4 regions of the Aliirhizobium sp. YIM B11859 genome follow, and region 3 is predicted to be linked to each of the others. Evidence: predicted binding sites of a transcription regulator. Region 3 holds the regulator's gene; each other region holds the start of a gene.
The links. The regulator LexA, encoded in region 3, represses DNA repair genes until DNA is damaged. The targets are predictions, from matches to a motif close to TGTTCNNNNTGTGTTCNG.
Positions count from the first base shown of each region.

Region 1 (2,201 bases), on a different contig from region 3:
GATGACGGAGACCGGGCGCGGTTTCAACCCGCGCGCGTGGTGGGCATCGCGAATGAATTCGTATCGCCCGATGATTTCCGGCACGAAGCGGATGACGAGACCGATCGAAAGTCCCACATCCTGCGCCCTCACAAGGCCGATCCGCTCCAGCGGCGAGGCGGCGCGGGTGATCACCTCGATGAAATCACCGGTCGTGGTCGTCGCCGTGACGAGGCTGGCAAACAGTGCCAATGCAGACAGCCGCAACAGCGCGACAAGCCCCTCGACAGGGCTGTTGAAAACGGCGGTAAACAGCGCAACGACGCCGATGATCAGCGCATAGGAACGCATGCGATGCCAGATTTCGCCGGCACTGATTCGCAACAGCATATGCCCCGCAAGAGCGGTTATCGCGGCAACTGCCAGCAGGACCGGCATCTGGATCGTGAACAGGCCAAGGCTGATCAGCGTCAGTGCGGCAAGTTTCAGGGCCGCCGGCAAGCGGTGAAGGATGCTGTCGCCGTCGATATGCAGCGAGCGCATCATGCCTGCACCTCGTAACCCGCCCCATGCATATTTCTGTATCGGCCGATCACCTCGTCCGGCATCCCATCTGCCACGATACGCCCCGCATCGAACATCAGCACCCGATCGAAACCCGACAACAGGCCCAGATCATGGGTGATGACGATGACGTCCTCGGGCAGTGTCCGGATCGTATGGTCCACCAGGTTTCGGTTCTTGAGGTCGAGCTGATTGGTCGGCTCGTCCATCACCAGAATGCCCGGCTGGGTGACGAGCACCGAGGCAAGCGCGGCCAGCTGAAGCTCGCCGCCGGAAAGCTCGTGCGCGCGCCGCGCACCGAGATGGCTAATGCCGAAACGGGCAAGCACGCCATCCACCGCCGCCGCCACATCAGGCTTCGACAGCTTGCGGGATTTCAGCCCCAGCGCGATATCTTCGGAAAGGATCGGCAAAATGATCTGGTTCTGCGGGTTCTGGAAGATGAAGCCGCTCTGGCTGCGCGCCTCGTCCTCTTGCGTTACCGTATCGAAACCGTTGACCGTCACCTGGCCTGACGACGGTTTGACAAGCCCGTTGATCATCCGCGCAAAGGTCGTCTTGCCCGAACCGTTCAGCCCGATAATGCCGATGCGCCGCTCGGTCAGCGTCACCGTCAGCGGGTGAATGACTGTGCGGCCTTCGAAGCGAACCTCGACGTCTTTATAACGAATGTCCAAATTCGCTCCCCGATATCTCCTGGCGTCTATAGACCGGAATTACAGACGGGGGAATTCGGAACAAAAAAAGAACATTGAAAAGAGGGCCGCAACGCCATACGTTTGGATCCATGGCGATTCTGATCCCGAACGAACAGGCACGGCAGATCTTCCTGGAGCGGCAGCAGCTTTCCGCTTCGCCCGGCCGCGCTCTGCCGAAGGCCGGCCTGCTGCAATTGATCGACGATCTGGGCTTCGTCCAGGTGGACAGTATCGCGACCGTCGAGCGCGCCCATCACATGATCCTGTTTTCCCGCAACCAGACTTATCGGCGGGAGCACCTGACCGCACTTCTGGAAAAGGATGGCGAGCTTTTCGAGCATTGGACGCATGACGCCTCGATCATTCCCGCGCGTCTCTTCCGCTATTGGAAACATCGTTTCCGCCGCCGCGAGCCTGTTCTGGCCGAGCGCTGGCGCAAATGGCATGGGGAAGGTTTCGATTCCGCTTTTGACGACACGTTCCGCCATATCGCCGAAAACGGGGCGATCATGTCGCGTGACATGAAGGTCGAGGATCACAAGTCGGGCGGCTGGTGGAACTGGCACCCGAACAAGACCGCGCTCGAATATTACTGGCATATCGGCAAGCTTTCGATCGCCGGCCGGATGAATTTCCAGAAGATCTATGATCTCACCGAGCGTGTGATTGCCGCCCATCACCACGAGCCGGAGGTCGAACACGATGAATTCGTCGACTGGGCTTGCCGCAGCGCATTGAAGCGGCTGGGTTTCGCCACGTCCGGCGAGATTGCCGCCTTCTGGGATATCGTCACGCCGAACGAGGCACGCGACTGGATTTTGGCGCATCGCGACGAACTGGTCGAGGTGGTGATCGGCACCGCCGACGGCAGCAAACCGCGCGCCTCCTTTGCCCTTGATGGTTTTCCACAAAGCCTCGGCGACATCCCCGCACCGCCGGCGCGCATCCGGGTTTTAAGCC
Region 1 covers NZ_JBXHAY010000002.1:358,134-360,334, reverse strand. Annotated here, with positions in the region: gene AC2GXZ_RS08020 (energy-coupling factor transporter transmembrane component T family protein) at 1-522, opposite strand, end outside; gene AC2GXZ_RS08015 (energy-coupling factor ABC transporter ATP-binding protein) at 522-1,220, opposite strand; gene AC2GXZ_RS08010 (winged helix-turn-helix domain-containing protein) at 1,331-2,201, shown strand, end outside.
Region 1: AC2GXZ_RS08015 (energy-coupling factor ABC transporter ATP-binding protein) is a predicted target of LexA. The motif match lies at 1,277-1,294, and genes of this name have one in related genera.

Region 2 (2,201 bases), on a different contig from region 3:
TCCGCAGGCGATGGCGAAAATAACGCGAGCACCAGCTTCCTCTAAAACCTCTTTCGCCGCCAAAATCGATGCTCCGGTCGATAAGACATCGTCGACAAGGACGACATCGCGCCCATCGACGTCGCCTCGAACTGACAGGTATTGCTTCCAATAGGCACGTTTGTGGTGCTTCCCGCCCCCGTGAGCCTTTGGCAAGGCTTTCGTCCACCGTAGGCCATCGTGAATTTGTCCACGGTGATCCTTGTCCTTCAGGGCTTCCGCCAGCATCCACAGTGAACGGTATCCTGCTTTGATACTAGGTTGGGCGTCCTTAGATGGAACCGGAATGAGCAGCACATTCTCCGGGGCCTCCTCTAAATCGAGGGTCGAGGCAACGAACTGACCAAACGACGCACGAGCGCGTTTGACATTCGTGGGTCCAATCTTGACCCTGCTTCCGTTTCGGAAGGCAATCGTGAAGGGGGTTTTGTATTGACCAGTCTTAACCGCCCATACAAACAGGTAGGAATCCCAAAATTCGGGTTTACGCTTCGCGCGTTCGAGATGCGCTCGCTCTGAGTAGTAAGCGCTGATGAAATGCACATCCATTTAAGCGATCCGCGACAGGATATCCTCAACCCCAGTAAGAACCACCGTCCTCGGGTTATCCAGGAACCGCTTTGGCCATGATATTTCGGGATTTTCCACAACAGAACGCATGATAAAAAGCCAACGGCCCAGACGAATGCATTCAGACGCTTGATGGAGAGTACCTGAGGTGTCCGACGCTTCTACGATAACGCTTCCATCGGAAAGCGCAGCCATCAATCGGTTTCTTTTCGGAAAATCGGACTGGAACGTCCTTTGACCCGGATAGAATTGAGAAACCAGCAAGTGCCGTTCATAAATCTCCTGCTGCAACTTTCGATTTTCGGCGGGATAAACCTTATCGAGAGGCGTACCGATTACGGAAACGGTGCGCCCGCCAGCCTCAATGGCCGAGGTGTGCGCGATTGTATCAACGCCTTTTGCCAATCCACTGGTGACGACAACGCCTTCGACCGCTAATAGACGAGAAATCCGAGACGCACGCAGAGCACCTTCGTCGGAAACCGATCTCGCACCAATTACCGAGATCATTCGTCGTTTGAGGAGTTCAATTTCGCCAGAGACAAATATCGTGGGATCACGCTCCTCTGGTTTTTTGAAAAGGCCCTCCTGCTCTTTGAGCATTGGGCGGCCAGCGAAGTCCATCAAGTCACCGAGAGGCAAAGAGATAACGTTGGTCGGAGCGTTGTAGCCCGACTTAGTGATGGCATTGCTGCCAGAGTTTCGCCTCACAGCGTCGTCTTTATCTCGATGCATACCTGTTAGCATTCCAACGCTCCCGAAATGCCCTGCCTTTATTGATACTGTGATTCTGGCGGAACCTTAAAGAGTTCCTGATGATCATTTCGCATAACGCAGCACCCGTCCGTCCGTTTCCTTGGCCCTCGACAAAGCATTGGGCGACCATTTGTTCCCTTTATGTTCTTTTTCGCCGTATTTCAATGGCCGCCCACTTCTCTATATTCCGCTGCCAGTGGCGGGCTTCCAGTGAAAGGTGCTTAAATGTCGCGCAAGCCCTCAGGCAAACCTCCAGAAGTGCTGACCGTAATCATCTCCGACCCCATCACGATGTGGGAGAAACTCGCTTGGGACGTCGATCAGTATCAGGATATCCAAAGAGCGCATCCCCAGGAACGTCAGCCGTTGGCATTTGCTGCAATCAACGTCTGTATCGCAGCATGGAGTTTGGAACAGTGGGCGAAGACAGCTTGGACTCGAAAGGAACGCGACAGCGGTGAAAAGGCAAGCGAGTCTGATTTCTACGCGATTGTTCGGTAAAAGGTACCCGGTCAAGGCGTCTGCACGGACATTGCTAACACCGCGAAACACGCCAAGCATCGAGATGAAGGATGGATAGGTGGCGAAGCTCGTCTCGAATGGCAGGAAGGCGATGAGGACGGGCCTTCCACGTTCGTGCTGATGCATGTTGATCCGTCTGGCGCAAAAAGCACCTTGGCTTACAACACGTTTGAAAATGTCCGTAACGACTGGTGGACATGCCTTGTGTTCATGGGCTTGGCTACCGGCCCTCAATACTCCCCCGAATTTCTGCAGAATAAGCTCAGGCGGATTTTCGGCAACCGTAGTTACACGCTTCCCGACGGAGCGACGCC
Region 2 covers NZ_JBXHAY010000001.1:1,178,709-1,180,909, reverse strand. Annotated here, with positions in the region: gene AC2GXZ_RS05490 (phosphoribosyltransferase) at 1-588, opposite strand, end outside; gene AC2GXZ_RS05485 (DNA-processing protein DprA) at 589-1,356, opposite strand; gene AC2GXZ_RS05480 (hypothetical protein) at 1,591-1,866, shown strand.
Region 2: AC2GXZ_RS05485 (DNA-processing protein DprA) is a predicted target of LexA. The motif match lies at 1,497-1,514, and genes of this name have one in related genera.

Region 3 (2,201 bases):
TGATGGCGACAAGTCTCGGCTGGGTGATAACGATTGCCCGGCATGTTGCGGGATGGGGAGGTGATTTCACCGTTGGCCAACAACATCCTTGGTTCCTGCCATTCGGGGTCTGCAGCCTGCTGCTGCTGACATTGCTGCGCACGCAGCTCAGATATCTCGGATTGCTTTTTCTTGTGGTCGCGCTGTTGCTGTTCAGGTTCGGCATGCCGGAACCGCAGTCCAGCCTTCTGATCGCGGAAGATGGCACGCTTGCAGGCTTTCGGAGTGCCGGGATGATCGCCGTCAATCGCCCGCGTGTGCCGGATTTCATTTATGGGCAGTGGAGCCGCGCCCGCCGGCTGGGGGATCCTGTCGGGCCGGTAATGCGCGACGACTGGAGTGACGCCGTCCTTCCCAAGGATCGTGCCGAACGGCTGCCGGCAAAAGTGGTCGCCATGGCGCGAAAGCGAATGCAGGAAGCGAGTGGCAGCCGTTTTGCCTGCCAGCCGAAGGCGTGGTGCGCCTTTACAGCGGGCGACGTCATCGTCGTTGTCGTCGAGGATGGTCGCTTCACAGGGGCTGCCTGTGACATTGCCGGTCTCGTCATCGCGCCACGGGCGCGGTTCGATCAGTGCCGGTCAGGGACGCCCCTGCTGAGCGGCAAAACGCTGCGCAAGACAGGCTCGCTCGAGATCGATTTTGCCGGTTCTTTTATGCCCGAGCAATGGATGGTGAAAGCAGGCATGCAGGCCGCAACACGACCGTGGAACGTTCACCGCCAATATGACTGGCGGCGTGATGTCTATGACGGGTCATTGCCTGACTGGCTGGTCGAGGCTCAACAACAACCCCCGGAAGAGCTCGGCACCATACAAAGCGCCTCATCAATTCCGGTTGCAGGACAGGGCGGTGACCTGCAGACCACGTATGATCCAGCCGAACTTAGTGATACCGGCGGATGAGGCCAACCAGCTTACCCTGAACCTTGACCCGGTCGGGCGGAAAGATGCGGGTCTCATAAGCAGGGTTGGCGGCTTCCAGCGCGATCGATCCACCCTTGCGGCGGAACCGCTTCAGCGTGGCTTCCTCGTCGTCGACAAGTGCCACGATGATATCGCCCGGGTTCGCGGTGTTGCCGTTACGGATGATAACGGTGTCGCCGTCGAGGATGCCGGCCTCGATCATCGAATCGCCCTTCACCTCCAGCGCATAATGTTCGCCGGAGCCCAGCATCTCGACAGGCACGGAAATATCATGGGTGTTGTTCTGAATGGCCGAAATCGGCACGCCGGCCGCGATGCGGCCCATGACGGGAACGCTTGCGGAGGATGGTTCGTTTACAGAGGCCGGTGCAGCGGGGGCAGGGGCGGGTATTTTTTTACCGAGGCTTCCCTCGATGACGCTCGGCGAAAAACCGCGCTTGGGCTGCAGCGTCTGCACATAGGATTCGGGAAGCTTGATGACTTCGAGCGCACGGGCCCGGTTCGGTAGCCTGCGGATGAAGCCGCGCTCTTCCAGCGCCGTAATCAGCCGGTGAATGCCCGATTTGGAGGCGAGGTCGAGCGCATCCTTCATCTCGTCGAAAGAAGGTGGGATGCCGGACTCCTTCATACGTTCATGTATGAACAGAAGCAGTTCCTGTTGCTTGCGGGTGAGCATCTTGATGCACCTTCAGATTTGAAACAAATGCAGAACGGACACTATATGTTCCATATGTGTTCCGCAAGTCCCTAAATTTTCGTGAAAACATCATAACTTTCTGAGATGCCGGATGACGTTCTCAGTCGGAATCTACTTGCGCTTGCCGGCGGTCTGCCCAATCTACTGCCGGCGGATCAAAGTCTGGGGGACGTGCGTGACTGCAAGGAAAATCGATCATCTCGTTTTGCCGGTCGGCAACCTCGTCCTGGCACGGGAACGGCTGTCGGCACTTGGGTTCACCGTGGCGCCGGACGGCCTTCACCCGTTCGGCACGGCCAATGCCTGTATCTTCCTGGAGGACGGCACCTATCTGGAGCCGTTGGCGCTGGCCGACCGTCGTAAAGCGGGGGCGGCGGTCAAGCGCGGCAACGTCTTCGTTGAACGCGACATGGCCTTTCGCGGACGCCGGGGGCGCCAGGGGCTTTCGGCGATCGTGGTTGCAAGCGACGACGCGTCAGGCGATCACCGGCGTTTTGTCGAGAACGGAATATCCGCCGGAGAGCCGCTGGAGTTCGCACGTA
Region 3 covers NZ_JBXHAY010000013.1:8,805-11,005, forward strand. Annotated here, with positions in the region: gene AC2GXZ_RS29120 (ComEC/Rec2 family competence protein) at 1-941, shown strand, start outside; gene lexA (transcriptional repressor LexA) at 922-1,638, opposite strand; gene AC2GXZ_RS29130 (VOC family protein) at 1,835-2,201, shown strand, end outside.

Region 4 (2,201 bases), on a different contig from region 3:
GTCGGCTGTCGTATTTTTAAGTTTTTCGTGACGGGAAGGGTCTTTTGCCTGGCTTGTAAGATCAAAGATGTCGTGTGCTGGACGCGAAAGGCCGCGCCGGGAGCTGTCGAGCAACGATCGCACCGTGTTGGAACCGTTCTCGCGTATGGACGGTTAGCCTTTGACGTTTCGAATGAACGCAACCCCAGCGACAGGATATTAAGACATGGTTCAAGAGCTCGACCCGACCAGCGACGCCGCGCGGACTGGCGAAGATGCTGATGCAAACCGCGAAACGCTTGCCAAAAATGCTGACGCCAATCTGCATCGTGTTGAATACTGTGGTGCGGGGACTCGACGAACGTCGTCCGATGCGTCTGCGCTCACCGACGTCAGGGAGTTCTCGCGCAGTTCGAACGGCGACACCTGGTCGATCGGGGTGGATCGTCAGGGCTCGATGATGGTTCTTCACCGTGGAAACCTGCCATCCGGCAGCCATGAGACTGTCACGCCAGTCGTCGCTTTCCTCGATAATGGCCCCAAAGGTCCCCAGCATGACGCTCTGGTCGCGATGCTGAAGGACACCGAAGATCGTGTTGACGTCAAGCGAACTGGCGTAGTGAGCAGCTTATTGACTGAACTGGGACTGATTTCGCCTGAAACGCGGGGGAGGATGGCCTAACGGCCAATCAGAAGGCGATTGTAGAAGCTTATCGGTCCGGCCGTAAAACAGAAGAGGCATCCGCGGGCATTTGATTGATGATGCTAGTCTCGCCAGGTATATCAAGAGCTGCGCCTTGAGTGGCCTTTCGCCATTCCGATCCGAGGGAGACTGGCGCTCCGGCCCGCGCCAGCGGATCGGCGATCGCTAATCGTTCGAACGCTCCAGACACCGAAACCTTGCCTGACATTGGTCCCCATCGGCGCCTACAAGCCGCTCACATCCCATCGCCGCCATCCTCCGCACTTGCGCGAGAGTTGTCCCTGCACCGTGCTTTCGAACCAGCACCTGCCGCTCGAGTTCGTCGGAGCGGCCGCATGCGCGGCATTCGATCGCGATGACGGAAACCTTCACATGCCGCAGCGTGGCGGTCAGATCGAGAACATTGGAGTTATAGCGTTTCAATTATCCACTCCGCCCGATTTGATAAACTGGCGCGGTCCCCGGACTTTTTCTTTCATCATCATATCCTTGCGAAACTCGTCCCTAGCGATCTGATTCAAAACGGAGAATCTGAGAATTCGCTAAAATTATGAGACTCTATTCCTATTTTTCACCCGCTTGACTCTTTCCAGCTAACGGAACAGATACAGAACATCAAGCGTTCTGGCGGCATGAAGCCGTTCTCTCCAACCACCGCGACCCGAAAGGATTCCGCGAACGATGTCGGCTGTCCGCGCTCAAGTCCTCGCAGATCTGCGTGACCGCATCTCTTCGATAGAAGGAGAGGGCACGAAGAAGGCTGGCTGTCTTCCATTCGGCGTCGCGGAACTCGACGGAATTCTTCCTGGCGGTGGACTGGTCCTCGGCGCTCTGCACGAGTTTGCGGGCGGCGGCTCGGGAACGGTGGATGGAGCCGCGGCTGCTTTATTTGCCGCGGGAGTTGCAGCCAGGACCAAGGGACCAGTGGTCTGGTGCTTGACCCGTCCGGATCTTTTTTTTCCTGCGCTGGCTCAGGCTGGGCTGCATCCAAAGAGAGTAATCTTCGTCGAGAGCGACAAGGAGGAGGACGTTGCCGCCAACATGGAGGAGGCGCTTTCCTATGGCGGCCTGGGGGCGGTCGTCGGAGAACTTGTGAGGCTACCGATGGTCGTCAGCAGAAGGCTTCAGCTCGTCGCCGAGCGAACCGGGACTATCGCTTTGGCGGTACGGCGATGGCGGCGCCAGACAGAGGCAAACGACTTCGGCCAGCCGACGGCGTCCACCACGAGATGGCGGGTGAGCGTGCTGCCATCGCAGGAGCTTCCGGTTCCAGGGATCGGAAGGCCGCAATGGTTTCTTGAGTTGATGAGATCGCGTGCGGGCGAGTGTGCTGAGTTTTACGTCGGAGCGTGTGATGACAAGGGTCGTATCCATCTATCTTCCGGATCTGGCCACGGACAGGATCAGACGGGACGATCCCGCTATTCCGGATGAGCGCCCGATCGCCGTCATTGCCAGTAGCGGTGCCAAGCGGTGGGTGTCGGCAGCCGATCATGCCGCCAGAAAGATCGGTGTTAGA
Region 4 covers NZ_JBXHAY010000006.1:352,708-354,908, forward strand. Annotated here, with positions in the region: gene AC2GXZ_RS23210 (hypothetical protein) at 206-661, shown strand; gene AC2GXZ_RS23215 (ImuA family protein) at 1,364-2,116, shown strand; gene AC2GXZ_RS23220 (Y-family DNA polymerase) at 2,037-2,201, shown strand, end outside.
Region 4: AC2GXZ_RS23215 (ImuA family protein) is a predicted target of LexA. The motif match lies at 1,280-1,297, and genes of this name have one in related genera.